DNA from 4 places in the Streptomyces sp. G7(2002) genome. Region 3 is predicted to be linked to each of the others. Evidence: riboswitches for the same ligand, from Rfam matches in the RefSeq annotation. Region 3 holds a riboswitch; each other region holds the start of a gene.
The links. Region 3 has a riboswitch for cobalamin ahead of metE (5-methyltetrahydropteroyltriglutamate--homocysteine S-methyltransferase). Riboswitches for the same ligand answer to the same signal wherever they lie in the genome.

Region 1 (4,829 bases), 4.3 Mb from region 3:
GGCGCCCACACAGATGAGGAGGGTGGCCAGTTTCAGCCCGTCGTACAGGGCGAAGACCATGCCCTCCGCGGTGACCCGGCCGCCGATCCGGACGCCCTTCGCCCAGTCCGGCAGCGGCACTTCGGGCAGGGTGACGAGGGTGTGCGTACCGGGAATCGGCGAGCCCAGGAAGAAGGCGAAGACCAGCCGGATGGCGATCACGACCAGCCCGAGCTTGACGAACGCACCGTACGAGCGGGCCCACGGCGCGTCCGTACGACGTGCCGCGACGACATAGCCGGCCACGCCCACCAGCAGCCCCAGCAGCAGCGGATCGGTGGTGCGGGAGGCCGCGGTGGCCAGGCCCAGCGCCCACAGCCACCAGGCGCCGGCGTGCAGCGCGGTGGTGCGGGTCGCCTGCGGGGCGCTCATCCGCGTCGGCGGCGTGCCTGCCACACCGCTGCCGCACCCAGGACGACGACGGCCGCGCCCCCGCCGAGCAGCCCGGCGGACGGCCCGCCGTCCCCGCTCCCGTCGCCCTCGCCGTCTGCGCCGTCACGGTCCCCCGCCCCCGCGGACGGCGCGGCGGAGGACGCCTGCCCCTTCGACCCGCTCACCGCCTCCGCGCACCCCGCCTTCGGGTAGCCGGCGATGGCACACAGCAGGGCGTTGGCGTCATAGCGCAGCGGCCCGGCGACCGCCGCCAGCGCCTCGCCCGCCGAGGCGTCCTCCGACACCTGAGCACACTCGGCCCTGGCCTTCGGCGGCCGCTCCCCGCCGGGCGCGTCCGCCGCGGTGCCGAAGTCCAGGACGATGCCGATCCGTTTACGGCCGTCCTTGGCGGGGGTGTCGCGGCAGATCGCGTCGAAGTCGGCGGCCCCGCGCGGCTTGCCGGCCGCGGCGGAGTCGGCGCCGACGGTGAAACGGAAGCCCTCGACCGCGCCGTCGGCCGGCCGCAGAGTGGCCGGCCCTTGGGTGGCATACGCCCAGGAGCCGCCCTTGCCGTCCCAGAACGACCAGTAGCGGTACTCCTGCGCCTGCGCGGGCCCGGCGGCCAGGCCGGTGACCGTACCGGCCAGCAGCACGGCGCCGGCGATCCTGGAACGCCGCATCAGAGCTGGTTCTTCTTCCGGCTGCTCAGCAGGAACCCGATGCCGGCGCCGATGGCGAGGCCGACGCCGATGACCCACCACACGCTGATGGCGCCGCCGTCCGCGGAGTCGTCGGAGTCCCCGGCGTCCTTCTTCGGCGCGGCGGCCGGCTTCGGGCCGGTGGCGTTGAGCGCTGCCACCAGGTCGGTGCCGCCGAAGGAGCGCGGGTCGGTGCCGGTGGCGTGCGCGGCCAGCACCAGCTGGGCGTATGCGGCGGGGCCGCTCTGCTCGGCCCACTCCGCCGCGTTCTTCTCCAGCCACTTCAGCGGCTTCGCCGCGGCGGCACCGTGCCCACCGGCCGCCAGCGCCACCACGGCATCCGCGGTGTTGCCGACGTCGGGCTGCTTCTCGGCGCCCGGCATCGCGGAGAGCAGATGCTGCCCGTTCTTGTCGAGCTGGGCGACGAGGAAGGCGTCGCCACCCTCCGCGGCCTGCGCCGGATCGCCCTTGCCTGCCTTCTCGCCCCCGGCATCCGTGCAGTTCAGCGGCTTGACCGGGGCCTTTGCGCGCTGATCTGCGGGCGCGACGACAAAGCCCTTTCCGAGCGCTCCGATCGCGGCGGCCGCGGTGGCGTCGGCGTTCGGGGCGGCGCCCTTGAGCTGGAAGGTGAACGCGCCGCGCTCGCCCTCCTTCGCGTCGCAGCCCAGCTGGAAGGTGAGCAGCCCGTCGTAGGGGGTCTTGTCGCCCTTCTTCGACGTCACGGACTGCGGCTTCTCGCCCGCCGCCGCGAGTGCGCCGATGACCACGGACGTGGAGTTGGCGTCGCTGGGCGAACCGGCCATCGAGCTCCAGCCGCCGTCCTCGTTCTGCACCGATTTCAGCCAGCCCACGGCCTTCTTCACGGTGTCACCGTGCCCGCCGAGCGCGGCCAGTGCCTGCACGGCGGCGGCCGTCTGGTTGGTGTCCCGCATGGTCTTGCCGTCGCAGGGCTTGCCGGGCTCGGCGCGGAAGGCGGTGAACGCGCCGTCGGCGCACTGCTGCCCGACCAGCCAGCGCACGGCGGACGCCGCGGGCCGCAGCCCCACCGTGTCCTGTGCCAGCAGTGCCAGCGACTGCCGCCAGACCCCGTCGTACTTCGGGTCCTTGGTGCCGTACAGGCCGTCCGGCAGCTTCGTGGGGGACGCGGAAGGGGAGTCGGCGTACGCGGCGGGGGCAGCGGCCGTGCCCAGCACCACCGCGGCCGCCAGCGCCGTGGCGGCGCGGCGCGCCAGGAAGGCGGCGGGGTGCGTCAGGGGGGCCTGGTGAGCCATGGAAGCCATGGGGGCCATCGGGTCGGTGCCTCTCGGGTCGGGTCGCGGCGATGTACGCAGCCACGCTCGGCCGACCACCCGCGCGCCGATCCCCTCGGATCGCGACGCGGTGGCACCGGGCTCAGCTCCGTATACCTCGACGGTGCCGCGCACCGGCCGTCCGTGTGGCGGACGTTTCCGGTGGCGGGAGCCTTGGTCGTGCCCCCTCGGGTGCTCCGGCTCGTACGGCCGTCCCTGCCGGTCCAGCCGGCGCGGTACGGACGGGCCGTCCTCACGGTTGCGGGTCAGCGCCGGATTTCCACCGGCTTCCCCCGATCGGGTACGGATGAAGTTGTCCCGCACACCTTAACCGGCACCCGCCGGGCGCTCGCTCGCACGTACGAGCCGACGGAAGTGGGCGCGAGCCGGGGGGAGCCGCGCATGAGCCGGGCGTGAGCCGGGGGGACGGGAGCCGGGGGGACGGTAGTCGGACGAGCCGGACGAGCCGGAGGGACGAGGACCGGGTACGAGCTGGGCACTGAACCTGCCGGGGTGCCGAACGTGCTGGGCACCGAACCTGCTGCCGGGGCGCCGAAGAGGCCAGGCGCCGGGCACACGTCAAGCGGCCCGCCCCCTCGCCTCGCCACACCCGCCCCTCGCCTCGCCACAGAAGGCGACGGCGAGACGACCGAGCTACCCCACCGCCCGGTAGGTCACCGGATCGGAGCCCGGCACCCCCTCCGCATGCCCCAGCTTCACCAGACGGCGCAGATGGGCCCCGGCCTCCGACACGGCGATGTTGCGGGAGCCGTACGGGATCTGCTCCCAGGGGCGGTTCCACTCCATGGTCTCGGCGAGCTGCCAGACGGTGCGCGGTTCCTGGAGCAGCGCTCTCAGCCGGGCCAGCCGCTCCTCGTGGTGGGCGATCAGCGCGCGCACCCGGCCACCGGCGTCGGTGAAGGCGTGCTGATGGGCGGGCAGCACCTCGGCGGGGGAGAGCCGGCCGACGCGTTCGAGGGAGTCGAGGTAGTCGCCCAGGGGGTCGGTGCCCTCCCGCAGGCTCTCCCCTTCGTGCGCGCCATCGTGCGCGCCAAGACCGTCGTCCGGGGCCTCGTACAGGCCGATGTGCGGGGTGATGCCGGGCAGGAGGTGGTCGCCGGAGAACAGCCGGCCGAAGCCGGGGGTCCGCGCCGAGGGGTGCTCCTCCTCCAGGTGGAGGCACACATGCCCGGGGGTGTGACCGGGCGTCCAGATGGCGCGCACCCGGCGCCCCGGCAGGTCGAGCAGCGCGCCGGGGTCGATACCGCGGTCCGGCAGCGCGGCCCGCCGGCCGGGCAGCTTCCGGCCGCCCCCAGTGGCGCGCGCCTTCCGCAGAGGCGCCAGATGGTCGTCCGGTGCGCCCGCCGCTGCGAGCTTGGTGAGCAGGTAATCGAGCCACTGGCCCGGTTCGGCCTCGCGCGTGCGGCGGACCACCGCGGTGTCGGCGGCATGCATCGCGATCCAGGCGCCGGAGGCCTCCCGGACCTTGGCGGACAGGCCGTGGTGGTCGGGGTGATGGTGGGTGATCAGGACGCCGTGGAGGTCGGTGAGGCCGAACCCGCAGGCGGTGACGCCGGCGACGAGGGTGTCCCAGGAGTCCGGGTCGTCCCAGCCGGTGTCGATGAGCACCGGCCCGCGGTCGGTCTCCAGGAGGTGGACGAGGGTGTGGCCGAGCGGGTTGTCCGGGATGGGGACGGCGATGCTCCACACCCCGCCCTTGTGGTCGGTCACCTGCGTGGTCATCCCGGTCCCCTCTCGGTGCGGCATACACCCGGTACCCGGCCTCACTATAACTAGAACTGGTTTCAATGCGGCTTGAAGTGCCCCTTCGGCTGCGGTGAGTTGGGATTCGGCCGGTGCCGTGGACTCCTCGAACTAGAACTGGTATCAGTTCCTGATGCGGTGAGTGGGTCTGACGCACCGCCGGCAAGCGCATCCGATGTCCGTAGGCAGCGACGAAGTACCTCGGCAACGCGAAGTACCTCAACAGCCACGACGTACCCCGGCAATGGCGATGCGCATTGGCGACGACGATGCACCTCGGCAAAGACAGGGAACCGGCAGGGACCGCCGGACAGGCGGCCAACCCGCAGGAGGCGGCAGCGATGAGCGACCTCGTCGAGCACGGCAAGCTCTACATAGGCGGTGAGTGGGCCGATCCGGCCGGCCGCGACACGATCGAGGTCGTCTCGCCCCACACCGAACAGGTCATCGGCCGGGTGCCGCACGCCTCCCGGGCCGATGTCGACCGTGCGGTGGCCGCGGCCCGTACGTCCTTCGAGTCAGGGGTGTGGGCGAACGCCCCGCTGGCGGACCGGATCGCGGTGGTGACCCGTATCAAGGACGCCTTCGCGGCCCGCAGCGAGGAGATCGCCAAGGTCATCAGCGCGGAGAACGGCACCCCCTTCACCTCCGGTGTCATGGTGCAGTC
Region 2 (4,829 bases), 6.9 Mb from region 3:
AGGAGTTTGCCGCGGCCTTCCGAGCTGAACTGCTTCGGCATACCGGGGTGATCGCGCTGGTAGCCACGCGCCCTGTCCGGTCCCCCGCAGCACTCCAGGCAGTTGAGGACACGGCAGCAGCGCTTGGGCACGCCGGGATCGCACCTGTCGAGGCCATGCGGATCGTCAACTCCGTCACCACACTGGTGATCGGGCACTGCCTTGCCGAAGCAGCTGACATCCCCGGGCACTCCGAGCAGCCCACCGACGATGCCTTCGCCCTAACCGCGTTCCCCACACTGTCCGAAGCGGTCGCGGGCGGACTCGGCACGCCAGCCGACCACCAGGCCCGCTTCGACCTCGCACTGGATGCCCTACTAGCCGGCCTCCGAGACGCCATCGCCAAGACAACGCAGAAGTAGACGGCATGTCGGCTGGCGATTGAAAGGCGTTCCGGGCCGGCTTGAGCAGGGTGCCTGGCCTTTGTCCAGAAGGAAGAACACCTCACAGTCCCGCATGGCCCGCACGGCAGCCAGAGTCACATGGTCCGGGTCCCCCGCGCCGATTCCGATCACGAGCACCGTCGGGGCTCCTCACCGGCCATCTCGCGGGACATGAGGACGCCGACCGGACTGCTCCGTCGCACATACGGATGGAACGGGGCGGCCGGACTCGGGGCGGAGGTCCGGGCTGTCCGCGCCGGGCTCCGCCTCCTCGCCGGAGTCTCCCGGTTACATGACCTGGATGTCGCGCAGCAGGCCGTCCACCACGTCGTCCAGGTCGAGGCGCTTCTCCACCGTATGCAGGTCGGTCAGCCCGGCGCAGAGGGTGACCCGGGGCGGTGCGAGGAGCTTGCAGCAGTCCTCGTCCGGCAGCACGGAGATCTCCGCGGTGCCGATGGACCGGGCTTCGTTGATGATCTCCTGCTTCTCCCAGCCGACCAGCGGCCGCAGCACCGGCAGGGTTGCCGCCTCGTCGACGGCGGCCATGTTCGCCAGGGTCTGACTGGCCACCTGCCCCAGGCTGTCGCCGGTCACCAGTGCCTCAGCCCGGGTCCGGTCCGCCAGCGCGGAAGCGGCGCGAACCATCAGCCTTCGCTGCGCAACGACCTGGAGCCGGCCGGCCCCCGCGATGGCCAGTTGCTTCTGTGCGTGACCGAGCGCGATGACGTGCAGTCGCCCACCGGGCTGGTAGCGGTTGAGTTCACGGGCGAGGGCGTAAGCCTTGTAGACCGAAGCGGCGTTCGTGTACGGAGCGCCGGTGAAGTGCACGAAGTCGCAGCGCAGTCCGCGGCGCATCGCCCGGTAGGCCGCCACGGGCGAGTCGTAGCCGCCGGAGAGCAGTACCAGGGCGCGTCCGCTGGAGCCCACGGGCAGTCCGCCCGGCCCCTGGTGACGGGTCCAGGAGACGTAGCTCTCCTTGTGGTCGATCTCGACCGAGACCAGTACATCCGGGCTGGAGAGGTTCACCGGCAGGGGACCGAGGGCTTCCCGGATACGGGCCCCGAGAAAGCGCTCGAACTGCGAGGAGGTCATCTCGAAGTTCTTGTTCCGCCGCTTGGCCCGCACGGCGAAACTGATTCCGGGCCGTTCCGCGCGAGCGGTGGCGAGCGCCTCCACGGCTGTCTCGGTGATGTCCGACACGGTGCTCGGAACGCGCAGGGCAGGCTCCACCGAGTTGAACCCGATCACCCGGCGGGCGCGCTCCACGAGGTCGTCCAACGGGACCTCGCCGCCGAGCACGGTGACGTTCTGGCCGGACTTGATCCATGTGGAACCGCCGATGCCGCGCAGGGCGCCGCGGAGGTTGTCGTGCAGCCGCTCGGTGAACAGGTGCCGGTTGCGGCCCTTGAGGAAGACCTCACCATGCTTGAGCAGGACACAGGGTCCGCTCGGGCGGGGCGCTCTGGGGGAGGGGCTGGAGGGAATGCTCGGTTCGCCGGGCACGAAACTCTCCTTCGCGAGTCGTCGTGAGGGCCGGCGCCGGGCCGCGAACGGGGTGCGGGCCCGCCCGCCCCCGCTCTGCGCAGGGCTGGGTGGAACACACCACTCGCTCAGCGGTCCCGCTGCCGGGACGCGTGAATCCGTGCGCGGCGATACACCCCGCACGAGCAGTGGCAGGTCTTCGGACTCATGGGCACATCCCGAAGGACCGGACACCTACTGACCGTCGCTTCCCAGGTCCCATGCGGGCCCAGTGCTTCATGACGGCGGTCGTTCCCACTCACCGCTGCGAGGCAGTCCCGGACTCCCACCGGGTTCCCTCTTGCGACACCCCGTCTGGCGGACGGGGCGAACCAGCTGCCGGTCCAGGGTAGACAAGGCGGATCGCATTCCGTGAACCAGACCTTGATTCTGCACTTTGAGTCGGGATGGCTGATTCGAGACTCTGTCGGGTATGGGAACGATGCGTCATTCTGGGAGTAGTGATTGGTACTTCAACTGGCTTAGTGCGTACTGTGCTTGGGGGAGCCGGTGGCCTACGTTCCCATTCTCAAGGGCAAGGTGGGGGAGTTTCTGGCACTGGGACATGCGTCGGCGGAGGTGCAGTCGCAGATACGCCCGGTGATGGAGGTCGTGCCCGACTGCGACGTTCGAGATCTTCTGGAGACCTTCTGCAACCGTGCCATGGACTACGTTCCGAATGGAATGGTCCTCACGGTCGATTGCGGAGCCTTACCGGCCGTGCGGGTGCTCAAAGGTGATGTGGGCGGTCCGATGGTGCGGGTCGGTGAGTCACTGAGCCAGCGGCAGGTCGCGATGCGCCCGGTCTTCAGAGGTACTGATACCGATGAGACGCTCGCTGAGGTTCGTGCGGTGATGGCGTGGCACCAGCAGGGCGGTTGTCTACGCATCTCGTCGGCTCGTGATGCACAAGAACTGCGCCCGGACGATGCACGAGTCCGCGAGATGCTCCGCACACTCCACGCTGTTCCGGAGGAAATCGATCTGCTCATTGACGCCGGACCCGTGCATTCTCGGGACAGAAGGGCGGCACTGACAGTTGAGGTGCTGGAAACTCTCCATCACATGGCGCGTTGGCCTTGGCGCCATGAGTGCGTGGCCGCCGGTGCCTTCCCGGTCAATCTGGCGAACTTCCCACGTGGACGAGCAACGCCGGTAGTGAGGGAAGACGCGCTTCTCTGGAAGCAGGTTTGCGATCGGTGGCGTGGAAACTTTCCTGATTTCGGCGACTTCGGTGTAACGCACCCGCGAATGCCGCTGAGGACTCGTGGGACTCCGCATCCCAACATGCGTTACACCACGGCGGCAGACTGGCAGGTCTTCGTCTATCCAAAGATCCGTCCCGGCAACGACGACTTCTTCACCCTCAGTCGTGACCTGGTCTCCTCGCCTCATTGGCCGCCCACCGGCGCGGGCACGTCGTGGGGAGACGCTCGTTTGCAGGACTGTGCGAAACGGCAGCGGGCGAAAGCAGGCGGCGGGACGGAGTGGCGAGCCTGGGCGACGTCGCATCATCTGGCCGTCGTGACGTCTCGGCTCACGGCTTTGGGCCGTCCCTGAACTGGCATGTAGTGGCCACCCGGGTGTGGGCGCCGCAATTGCGGCGCAGCCCCTGGGCGGCGAGCAGTCGGGCGTAGTCGTCCAGCCGGGCGTCCTGGATCCGCGGGCCGAGGTCCAGCTGCAGGTGCAGGCGTACGTCATGACGTCGGCCAGTCGGGCCAGTCGGGCCGGAAGCTGTTGAGGTAGGCGCGGTCGTACCGATGGGACCGTTAGGGCTGGTGGCCGAGGCACCCGGTGCGGACCGCAGCCCCCAACCCGCTGCTGCGTACCAGGAGTTCCAGCCCGTCTCGTGCGTCCCCGTGACACGCCGATGCCCGTCCTCGGACTTCGGTCAGCGCCTTGGCTGCGGTGAGTGGTGGTGGGACGGCAGACACTGCCGAACGCGACGTAGATCCACTGTGGGATCCGCGGCCGCCCGTGTGGATACTGATCACCATGCGTACCGACTTCGACCCTGCTGCCATGTCCCGCAACGAGTTCTACAAGCTCCTGACCGCGGTGGTGGTGCCGCGGCCCATCGCCTGGGTCTCGACGATCAGCCCTGATTGTGCTTCTGCGAACCTGGCCCCGCACTCCTTCTTTACGATCGCCAGCGTCGCGCCGCCCGTTGTGCAGTTCACTTCCGTTGGACGCAAGGACACCTTGCGCAATATCGAGGCGACTGGACAATTCGTGGTGAACCTGGCGCCGGAGGGGCTCTTCGAGCAGATCAATGACACGGGTACGGATTTCCCGCACGGGGTGAGTGAGTTCGAGGCGGCCGGGGTCGGTTCTGAGCCGAGTCTGCGGGTCAAGCCGCCGCGGGTGGCGGCCTCGCCGGTGGTATTGGAGTGCGAGGTGCACACCACGCTGGGAATCGGGGATTCGACCGTGGTGTTCGGGCGCGTGGTGCACGCGGTCGTGGCGCAGGACGTGCTGGTCGACGGGCACCCCGAAATCGCCAGGATGAAGCCCCTGTCACGGCTGGGGAAGGACGAGTGGGGGACGGTCGGCGACGTACGGGAGATCTCCCGTATTCGACATGCGGACTGGCAGGGGCCGGCCGGCGTTCGGTAGGGAAAGGGCTGAGGAACTGCCTGGAGGTCGGGGCCGGGGAGGGGGCAGGCGAAGAGTTCGATCTCCAGGTCCCCGCGGAATCGTCCCCCGCGCACTTCGCGTTTCGCATGCGTTTCATGTCGGTTTGCCCGTAGGTGACTTATGGCCACTGCGGGGCTCGAGGCTTTCGCATGATGGTTGTTGTTGCGAGGGTGGTTTCGGCTGTGGCTGTGGCTGTGGCCGTGGCTTCGGTTTCGGTGTCTGCCTGTGCGATGGATGACTGGAGTTGTT
Region 3 (4,829 bases):
GCGCAGAAGGGCCGTTGCCTCGGCCACGTCCGGGACGCGCGGCGAGTGGATGTCATAGACACCGGGCCCCACCTCGCGCGGATAGCCGGCCGTGGCGAGCTCCGAGGCGACCTGCATATGGGAGCGGGCCGCCTCCAGACTGATGACATCGGCGTCGAGGTGCTCGATGGCCCGGAGGATGTCCCCGAACTCCGCGTAGCACATATGGGTGTGGATCTGGGTGTCAGGCCGGACCCCGCCGGTGGTGAGCCGGAAGGCCTCGGTGGCCCAGGCCAGGTACTCCGCGTGGCCGGCGGCGCGCAGCGGCAGCGTCTCGCGCAGCGCCGGCTCGTCGACCTGGATGACCGAAGTGCCCGCCGCCTCCAGGTCGTTCACCTCGTCGCGCAGGGCGAGCGCCACCTGGCGGGCGGTGTCGCCCAGCGGCTGGTCGTCGCGGACGAAGGACCAGGCGAGCATGGTGACCGGGCCGGTGAGCATGCCCTTGACCGGCCGCTCGGTGAGCGACTGGGCATAGCGGGTCCAGCGCACGGTCATCGGTCCGGGGCGGGAGATGTCCCCGGCCAGGATCGGCGGCCGGACATAGCGGGTGCCGTAGGACTGCACCCAGCCGTGCTGGGTGGCGAGATAGCCGGTCAGCTGCTCGGCGAAGTACTGCACCATGTCGTTGCGTTCCGGCTCACCGTGCACCAGCACATCGATACCGGCCTTCTCCTGGAAGGCGAGGACCTCGCGGATCTCCGCCGAGATCCGCTCCTTGTACCCTTCGGCGTCGAGCCGCCCGGCCCGCAGCTCGGCGCGGGCGGTGCGCAGTTCGGCGGTCTGCGGGAACGAACCGATGGTGGTGGTCGGCAGCAGCGGCAGCCCGAGGTGCGCGCGCTGGGCGGCGGCACGTTCGGCGTACGGCTGGGAACGGCGGCCGTCGGCGTCGGTGACGGCCGCGGCGCGGGAGCGCACCGCCGGGTCATGGGTGAGCGCCGAGCCTGCCCGGGAGGACAGGTCCGCGCGGTTGGCGGCGAGTTCGGCCGCGATGGTGTCGGTGCCCCGCGCCAGCCCGCGCGCCAGCGTCACGATCTCCGTGGTCTTCTGCCGGGCGAAGGCGAGCCAGCGGGCGATCTGCGGGTCGATGTCCCGCTCGGCGCCGGTGTCCAGCGGGACGTGCAGCAGTGAGCAGGAGGACGACACATCGACCCGCCCGGCCAGGCCCAGGAGCGTGCCCAGGGTGGCCAGCGACTTCTCGTAGTGGTTGATCCACACATTGCGGCCGTTGACGACGCCGGCGATCAGCCGCTTGCCGGGCAGCCCGCCGACCGCAGCGAGAACCTTGAGGTTGCCGGCCGCGGCTCCGGTGAAGTCCAGCGCCAGGCCCTCGACGGGCGCCTTGGCCAGCACCGGCAGCGCCTCGCCCAGCCGGTCGAAGTACGAGGCGACCAGCAGCTGCGGGCGGTCGGTGAGTGTGCCGAGGTCGCGGTAGGCGCGGGCCGCCGCGTTGAGCACGGCGGGGGAGCGGTCCTGCACCAGCGCCGGCTCGTCCAGCTGCACCCAGTCGGCGCCGGCCGCCCGCAGATCGGCGAGCACCTCGGCGTAGACGGGCAGCAGCCGGTCGAGCAGCGTCAGCGGATCGAAGCCGGCCGCGACGCCGGGCGCGGGCTTGGCCAGCAGGAGGTAGGTGACCGGCCCGACGAGGACCGGGCGCGCGGCGAGGCCCAGGCCGAGCGCCTCCGTCAGCTGGCCGACCTGCTGGGCGGAGTCCGCGGCGAAGACCGTGTCCGGCCCCAACTCCGGTACGAGATAGTGGTAGTTGGTGTCGAACCACTTGGTCATTTCCAGCGGCGTCACGTCCTGGGTGCCGCGGGCCATCGCGAAGTAGCCGTCCAGGGGGTCGGCGGCCACCGCGGCGCGGTGCCGGGCCGGGATCGCGCCGACCATCACGCTGGTGTCCAGGACGTGGTCGTAGTACGAGAAGTCGCCGGTCGGCACCTCGTGGACGCCGGCCCCGGCGAGCTGCTGCCAGTTGTCGCGGCGCAGCCCGGCGGCGGTGGTGCGGAGGGCGTCGGCGCCGACCCGGCCCTTCCAGTAGCCCTCGATGGCCTTCTTCAGTTCACGGTTCGGCCCCTGACGGGGGTAGCCGTGCACGGTCGCTCGTGCTGCCGCGGCTGCGGACCTGCTGGTCACGGAACTCTCCTTCGCGAGTGTGTCTCCATGGACCCCGGGAGGGTCGAGGACGCGAAGGGACGGCAAACCTGGCGGGCCCCGGCGCTCTGCCGCCGGCCGTGCCCGCCCGATGTGTCCGCCGACCCGCCCTCGAGGTCACCGAGATCACCCCGCACACCGGTGGCGCGGGGGCACTGGCAGGTCTTCGGACTCGCGGGCACGTCCGCCGAAGGCGGACATCTACTGGCCGTCGCTTCCCAGACCCGGCCGGGCCCAGTGCGTATGACGGCGGTCGTTCCCACTCACCGCTGCGGGGCAGTCCCGGATTTCCACCGGGTTCCCTCTTGCGACGCGCCTGCCTGGCGGGCAGGGCGAACCAGTTGCACCGGCCACCCTAGGCGCTGGCGCCCGGATCGGACACCGGGGCCGGGGCTCCCGCGGGTGACATGGGCCACCGCCGGGACGCCGCGCGGCCCCGCCCGCGGCGCCGTCGCTTGCCCTGGAGTGCGCTCCAGCTCCTAGCGTGGGCGCACGATCTGCAGCTGTCGCTGAGCGAAGGGAACACCGTGCGCTACACACTGTTCGGCAGGACCGGTCTGCGGGTGAGCGAGCTGAGTCTGGGCGCCATGACCATCGGCGACGACTGGGGCTGGGGCGCCCCCAAGGACACCAGCGGCCGGATCCTGGACGCCTACGCGGAGGCGGGCGGCAACTTCATCGACACCGCCAACAACTACACCGGCGGCACCTCCGAGCGAATCCTCGGTGAGCTGCTCGAAGGCCGCCGGGACCGCTTCGTCCTGGCCAGCAAGTACACCTGCGCGACCCGCAAGGGGGAGGTGAACGCGGCGGGCAACCACCGCAAGAACCTGGTCCGGTCGGTGGAGGCGAGCCTGGACCGGCTGCGCACCGACCACCTCGATGTGCTGTGGGTGCACGCACGGGACAACTTCACTCCCGTGGAGGAGGTGATGCGGGCACTCGACGACGTGGTGCGCTCGGGAAAGGTGCTCTACATCGGCGTCTCCGACTGGCCCGCCTGGGAGATCGCGCAGGCCAACACCCTTGCCGAGCTGCGCGGCTGGACCGCCTTCGCGGGCTCGCAGCTGCGCTACAACCTGCTGGAGCGGACGCCGGAGCGCGAACTGCTGCCGCAGGCCCGCGCCTTCGATCTGGCCGTGCTGGCCTGGGCGCCGCTCGCGGCCGGCAAGCTCACCGGAAAGTACCGCCGCGGCGAGACGGGCCGGCTGGACACCGTCGACGCGGGCACCGTGCGGGACCACAACGAGGAGGAGACCGTCACCGCGGTGCTGGAGATCGCCGAGCAGGGCGGCTGGAGCCCCGCGCAGGTGGCCCTGGCGTGGCTGCGCAGCCGGCCCGGCAACATCATCCCGATCATCGCTGCCACCAAGGAGAGCCAGCTCCTCGACAACCTCGGCGCCGTCGGCATCACGCTGGACGCCGACGCGCTGGCCCGGCTCGACCGGACCAGCGCGGTGCCACTGGGCTTCCCCCACGACTTCCTGCGGGAGCCGGGCATCATCGAGAACGTCTACGGCGACCGCTGGGCCGAGATCGACGACCGGCGCTCCACCTACCGCCGTACGGCGAGCGAGATCCGCTGACCGGACGCCGCGCCACGGGCGCCCGCCGCCTGCCGGGTTCGCCCGGTACGCCGAACGCCGCCACCCCTGGGGGCCGGGCGGCGGCGTTCGGTGGTCTCTTGGCTGCTGGTCATCCGCAGCCGCGGGCCCCGCGGAGGGGCGCCCGCCGGGTCAGTGCGTCAGCGCGCTGCGCTGCTTCCACTGCTCCCAGCTCTCCTGCCAGACCTCCAGGCCGTTGCCGACGTCGGTCTTGTTGGTGTTGCTGGTGTTCTTGACCTCGACGGTGGAGCCGATCGTCAGGAAGTCGTAGGCCCTCTTGGCGTCCGAGGTCGTCATGCCGAAGCAGCCGTGGCTGTTGTTCTCCACACCGATGGACTTGTTCCACGGGGCGGAGTGCAGGAAGGTCCCGGACGCGGTGAGGTGGGTGACCCACTTGGAGTCCAGGCTCCACTCGTCGCCATGGCCGATGGTGGAGGAGTCCATCGTCTCGGCCGCGTTCTTGCTGCGCACGGTGTGCACGCCGCCGCGGGTCGGGTCCTGCGGGGAACCGGCGGAGCCGCGGATGCTGCCGACGCTCTTGCCGTTCTCGTACATGGTCATCGTGTGCGAGGGGACATCGATGACGGCCTTGTGGTCGGCGCCGATGTTGAAGGAGAAGTCGTAGTCCCGGGCGAACCAGCCGCCGTCACCGGAGTTGATGCCGGACAGTGCGCCCTTCACGGAGACCTTGGTGCCGGACGGCCAGTAGTCCTTGGGCCGCCAGTCGATGCGGTCCTTGCCGGAGTAGTCCTTGACCCAGCCCCAGGAGCCCTCGACCTTCGGCTGGGTGGTGACCTTCAGCGCCTTCTCTATCTCGGCCTGCCGGTCCTTGGCTATCGGGTTGTCGAAGAGGATCGAGACCGGCATGCCGGTGCCCACGGTCTGCCCGCCGGACGGGGTGTTGGTGAGCTTGTTGACCTTGCCGGCCTTCTCCGTGGTGAACTTCGAGGTTTCCGAGGACTCCTTGCCCCCGTCGGACTTGGCCTTCGTCCGCACGGTGTACGTGGTCTCCGGCATGACCTTGCCGTCCGAGTT
Region 4 (4,829 bases), 4.2 Mb from region 3:
CAAACGACATCACCGGTGTCATCATGACATCATGAGTGTCATCGAGGGGGATGCCGGCGAGCACGCCGGCGGAGACAGCGCCGGGGAACCGACGGCCACCGAAGATCTGTTGTACGACGTCATCCGACGCCTGTGGCCACTGCACCGCACGGTCGTGCGCGCGGTGGAACGCGAGCTGGCCGACACGGGCATGACCGCCGGCGAACACGCACTGCTGGACGCCCTGCACACCGAAGGCCCCCGCACCGTCCCGCAGTTGGCGCGCACGATGGGGCTCGACCGCCAGCCGGTGCAGCGCTGGGTGAACCACGCCGCGGAGCTGGGCCTGGTCGTGACGGCCCCGAATCCCGCACACCGCCGCTCCTCCCTGATCCGGCTCACCACCGAAGGCACGGCGGCGATACGCGGGATCCAGCGGTTCGAGTCGACGGAGCTGCGGCAGCGACTGGCCGACCTGCCCGCCGAGGACGTCCGCACCGCGCTGCACGTCCTCGACCGACTCGGCGAGGAATTCCGGCACCTGGCGAACGGCTCGCGCGTTCAACGGGAGGAAACCGACAGTCAGGGCAGTCGGGACAGTCGTGGCAGTGAAGGCAGTAACGGGAGCAACGGCAACCCTGAAGGCCACGACAGCAGACCCACAGCCCCTCTCATGCACAAAGGACGGTCAGGAGCATGACGCAGAGAATCACCGCCTGGTCCGAGATCGACAACGGCCTCGTGCCGGTCGACGAGGGCGAGCTGTTCTACGAGACGGCCGGCTCGGGCCCTGCGGTGGTGCTGCTGCACGGCGGCATGCTCGACCAGCACATGTGGGACGAGCAATTCACCTGGCTGGTCAACTCAGGCCTGCGCGCGATCCGTTACGACTCCCGCGGCCACGGCCTGTCCTCCACCGTGACCGGGGACTACGCCAACCACGACGATCTGTGTGCCCTGCTCGACGCGCTCGATGTTCCCAGCGCGGTCCTCGTCGGCCTTTCCCACGGCGCGCGGGTCGCGCTCGACACCGCCCTCGCCCACCCGGACCGGGTGACGGCCCTCGCGCTCGCCTCGCCCGGCATCAGCGGCCGGGCCTTCACCGACCCCTTCATCCTGGCGCACATCAAGGAGCAGGTCGCGGCGATCGGCGCACCGGACGGCGCGGAGCGGTATGTCGAGCACTTCCTGCGGATGTGGGTGGACGGGCCCCATCGCGAGCCGTCCGCGGTGCACCCGGGATTCCGCGAACGGATGCGCGCCTCGGCCGCGGCCAATGTGGAGGTCCATGCCGACGGTATGGGTGCCGGTATGCCGCTGGAGGTCGGCGCCGCCGGCCGCCTCGGCGAGGTCCGGGTGCCGACGGTCGTGTTCGACGGCGATCTCGACAGCGGAGACATCTCCGCCAACGCCCATGCGATAGCCCTGACGGTTCCGGGCGCCCGAAGAGTCCGGATACCGGGTGCGGCCCATATGGTCAATCTGGAGAACACCCCGCTCTTCGACCACGAACTGCACGCCTTCCTCTCCTCCCTGGACTACTGACCCGCCCCTGGACCACTGCCCCACCGCGGGCCGCTCTCCCTCCGGACCGCGGAAACCCCCGCACAGCGAGCGCCGTCCGGGCAGCGGCTAGAGTGGCCGGGCCGTGGTGTTCGGGAATCCGGTGACGGACCCTTGTGGTCCCAGCCCGGAGCGGCCCTCGCCACTGTGATCGGGGAGTTTCCACCCCTTCCGCAGGCGCCTGGCGCGCCTGCGGCGCCACTGACCGCAGCCCGCGGCCGGGAAGGCGGGGGCGGACGCGGCCACCCTTCCCCAAGCTCAACAGGAGCAGGGTGATACCCCTAAGCCAGGAGACCGGCCACGGCATCTCACGAACTGATCCACGAGGTGCTGGAGCGTGACCGCCGGATGGCCCTGCCCACCGATACCCCGAACACCCCTGCCCCGGCCGCGTTCCGCTGGCGCCGGCAGGACACCCTCCGCACCGCGGGCCTGATGGCAGTCATAGCCGGGCTGCATGTCGTCGCCTTCGGCGTGCTTTTCCTGCTCGTGGTCCCGCACCACTACTCCGTCGGCAGCCAGGTGTTCGGCGTCGGGCTCGGCGTCACCGCGTACACCCTCGGTATGCGGCACGCCTTCGACGCCGACCACATCGCCGCGATCGACAACACCACCCGCAAGCTGATGGCCGACGGCAAGCGCCCGGTCTCGGTGGGCTTCTGGTTCGCCCTCGGCCACTCCAGTGTGGTCGTGGCGATGGCGGCCCTCGTGGCCGGCGGCGCCCAGCTCGCCGGCACACTGCTCGACGACGAGTCCCGTACACACCAGATCCTGGGCACCATCGGCACCACGGTCTCGGGAACGTTCCTCTACCTCATCGCCGCCCTCAACCTCGTCGCGCTGGCCGGGATCTGGCGGGTCTTCCGCGGGATGCGCGAGGGCCGCTACGACGAGGCCGAGCTGGAGCAGCGCCTGGATGCGCGCGGTTTCATGAACCGCTTCCTGGGGCGGTTCACCCGCTCCATCTCCCGCCCCGGCCAGATGTTCCCGCTCGGCTTCCTCTTCGGGCTCGGCTTCGACACCGCGACGGAGGTGACCCTGATGGTGATGGCGGGCAGCGGCGCCGCGGCGGGCCTGCCCTGGTACGCGATCCTGTGCCTGCCGCTGCTGTTCGCCGCCGGAATGAGCCTGTTCGACACCCTCGACGGCACCTTCATGAACTTCGCCTACCAGTGGGCGTTCTCCAACCCGGTGCGCAAGGTCTACTACAACCTCACCATCACCGGTCTGTCGATCGCCGTCGCCTTCTTCATCGGCACCATCGAGCTGGTGACCGTGCTGCACGACAAGCTCGGCCTCAACGATGCGCTGACCGGCTGGATTTCCGGCCTCGACCTCGACAACGTCGGCTTCATCATCGTCGGCCTGTTCGTGGTGGTGTGGGCCGCGGCGCTGGCGTACTGGCGGCTGGCCGGCGTCGAGAAGCGCTGGGCGGCGCGGGCCGGGCGAGCGGAGCCGGCGGAGCAGACCACGCCCGGTACCTGAGGAAGCCCGGCCGCCCGGGGCCCCTCAGGTGGCCGAGCCGGCGGCGGCGCCCGTCTCCCGGTCCGGGCCCCAGCGCTCCAGCGCCGCCCCCAGATCGAGGGGCAGCAGCCGGTCCGGCAGGTCCGGGCCCGGCCAGTCCTCCCGCGGCACCCGCCACATCACCTCGAACTCGTTGCCGTCCGGGTCCTTGGCGTACAGCGACTTGGCGACGAGGTGATCGCTGGAGCCCACCAGGGCGCCTCGCTCAGTGAGCCGCGTCCGGGCCGCGACGAGTTCGCCGAGCGTGCCGACCTCCCAGGCCAGGTGGTAGAGCCCGACCCGCCCGGCCTCGGGCCCCGGCGCGTCCGGTGCCACCGCGAACAGCCCCAGATCATGATCGTTGTGTGAGCCGGGAGCGCTGAGAAACGCGGCCCGCCCCGGTATCTCGACATCCACCGTCAGCCCGAGGGCCTCGGTGTAGAACGCCACCGACCGCGGCACATCGCGGACGTTGAGCACCGCGTGGTTCAGACGTCGTACGGACATGAAGCCTGTTCTCCGATCTCCCGGCCGCGACACCACCGTGGCGCCGCCCCCTGCTTCTGCTCTACTACCTCGCACACCCGGCCGCCGCCCAGGGCCGGCCGGTATCCGACCGGCCGACGTCCGGACCGTGGCGCACTTCCGGTGCATTCACGGCGAGGCCCCCGGGACTCACCCCAGGCGTCACTTCCGGACCAGCAGCACCCCGGCGGCCATCACCACACCCAGCACCAGCGCGACCACGCCATGGACCGGGCGAGCTGCGCGCAGAGCGGGCAGGAAGCGGTCGATGGCGCAACGGCCGGGCCCGGTCAGCGTCAGGGCCGCCGCACCGACGGTCAGCAGCAGCTCGTACTCCACCCCCTTGGGCGCGAAGAAGCCGCCGCCCCACTTCACGGCAAGGGCGTTGATCATCGTGCCGACGACCGCCGCACCGGCCAGCGGCGTGAGCAGCCCGGCCGCCAGCCCGAGCCCGCCGAGCGTCTCGGTGAGGCCGGCGACGACGGCCATCGTCCTGCCCGCCGGATAGCCGCTCATCGTGAAGAACTGCCCGGTCCCGTCCAGCCCCGGTCCGCCGAACCAGCCGAACAGCTTCTGTGCGCCGTGGGCCGCCATGGTCAGTCCGAGCGCGAGGCGCAGCAGGAGGAGCCCTGCGTCGTAGCCGTACAGAGAGGGGGCGGCGCGGATGGGGGTGGCGATGCGGGAGGACGCAAGGGTGCCGAGGGGGGACGTCATCAGGAGCGCTCTTTCGCATGTCGGGGGGGGCGGCCCCACGAGGCCGCGGACAATTACTTGAAACTTCAAGTCACCCTCCGACGATACACAGCACCCCCACGGCGAACAACAGGGCATGCGGGGCATGTGGCGGCCGTGCGGCGGGTCCGAGGCCATCACCTCGGACCCGCCGCATGTCATCCCTGCTCAGGGCGCGAGGGGCGGGTCCGGCGGGACTGCCGCCGGCTGCTTCCCGAGGAACGCGGCGATCGCCTGCCCGAAGTGCGACCGCGCCACCGCCGGCCGGGGATTGACGGCGGTGGCCTGCCGCTGGGGTCCCAGCACGGCGCCGACCGCCAGCTTGGCGGCGTGGATCGCCGCCGGCGGCTGCGCGGCGACCGCAGCGGTGAGCCGGCCGGTGCGGTCGGTGAGCTGCGCCTCGGGCACCTGGTGGTCGGCCAGTCCGAGCTCCACCGCCGTGCGGGCGTCGACCAACCGGCCGGTGTAGAGCAACTCCCGTGCCACGGACGGTCCGGTCAGGGCGACCATGCGTGCGGCGAACGCGG

Region 1: linked by a shared signal. The riboswitch ahead of NUT86_RS13070 (prenyltransferase/squalene oxidase repeat-containing protein) and the one ahead of metE (5-methyltetrahydropteroyltriglutamate--homocysteine S-methyltransferase) in region 3 are both predicted to bind cobalamin.
Region 2: linked by a shared signal. The riboswitch ahead of thiI (tRNA uracil 4-sulfurtransferase ThiI) and the one ahead of metE (5-methyltetrahydropteroyltriglutamate--homocysteine S-methyltransferase) in region 3 are both predicted to bind cobalamin.
Region 4: linked by a shared signal. The riboswitch ahead of NUT86_RS13250 (HoxN/HupN/NixA family nickel/cobalt transporter) and the one ahead of metE (5-methyltetrahydropteroyltriglutamate--homocysteine S-methyltransferase) in region 3 are both predicted to bind cobalamin.

The regions. Positions count from the first base shown of each region.
Region 1 is NZ_CP102609.1:3,178,533-3,183,361, reverse strand. Features, by position in the region: gene NUT86_RS13080 (CbiQ family ECF transporter T component) at 1-411, opposite strand, end outside; gene NUT86_RS13075 (SCO2322 family protein) at 408-1,091, opposite strand; gene NUT86_RS13070 (prenyltransferase/squalene oxidase repeat-containing protein) at 1,091-2,398, opposite strand; cobalamin riboswitch at 2,622-2,743, opposite strand; gene NUT86_RS13065 (MBL fold metallo-hydrolase) at 3,053-4,141, opposite strand; gene NUT86_RS13060 (aldehyde dehydrogenase) at 4,504-4,829, shown strand, end outside.
Region 2 is NZ_CP102609.1:502,303-507,131, reverse strand. Features, by position in the region: gene NUT86_RS02255 (TetR/AcrR family transcriptional regulator C-terminal domain-containing protein) at 1-401, shown strand, start outside; partial or broken gene NUT86_RS02250 (SAM-dependent methyltransferase) at 456-554, opposite strand; gene thiI (tRNA uracil 4-sulfurtransferase ThiI) at 711-1,925, opposite strand; cobalamin riboswitch at 2,078-2,296, opposite strand; gene NUT86_RS02240 (beta family protein) at 2,454-3,503, shown strand; gene NUT86_RS02235 (flavin reductase family protein) at 3,939-4,559, shown strand.
Region 3 is NZ_CP102609.1:7,445,563-7,450,391, forward strand. Features, by position in the region: gene metE (5-methyltetrahydropteroyltriglutamate--homocysteine S-methyltransferase) at 1-2,172, opposite strand, end outside; cobalamin riboswitch at 2,345-2,532, opposite strand; gene NUT86_RS31750 (aldo/keto reductase) at 2,718-3,776, shown strand; gene NUT86_RS31755 (L,D-transpeptidase family protein) at 3,927-4,829, opposite strand, start outside.
Region 4 is NZ_CP102609.1:3,217,420-3,222,248, forward strand. Features, by position in the region: gene NUT86_RS13240 (MarR family winged helix-turn-helix transcriptional regulator) at 32-679, shown strand; gene NUT86_RS13245 (alpha/beta fold hydrolase) at 676-1,524, shown strand; cobalamin riboswitch at 1,612-1,859, shown strand; gene NUT86_RS13250 (HoxN/HupN/NixA family nickel/cobalt transporter) at 1,891-3,027, shown strand; gene NUT86_RS13255 (VOC family protein) at 3,052-3,552, opposite strand; gene NUT86_RS13260 (DoxX family protein) at 3,733-4,284, opposite strand; gene NUT86_RS13265 (enoyl-CoA hydratase/isomerase family protein) at 4,471-4,829, opposite strand, start outside.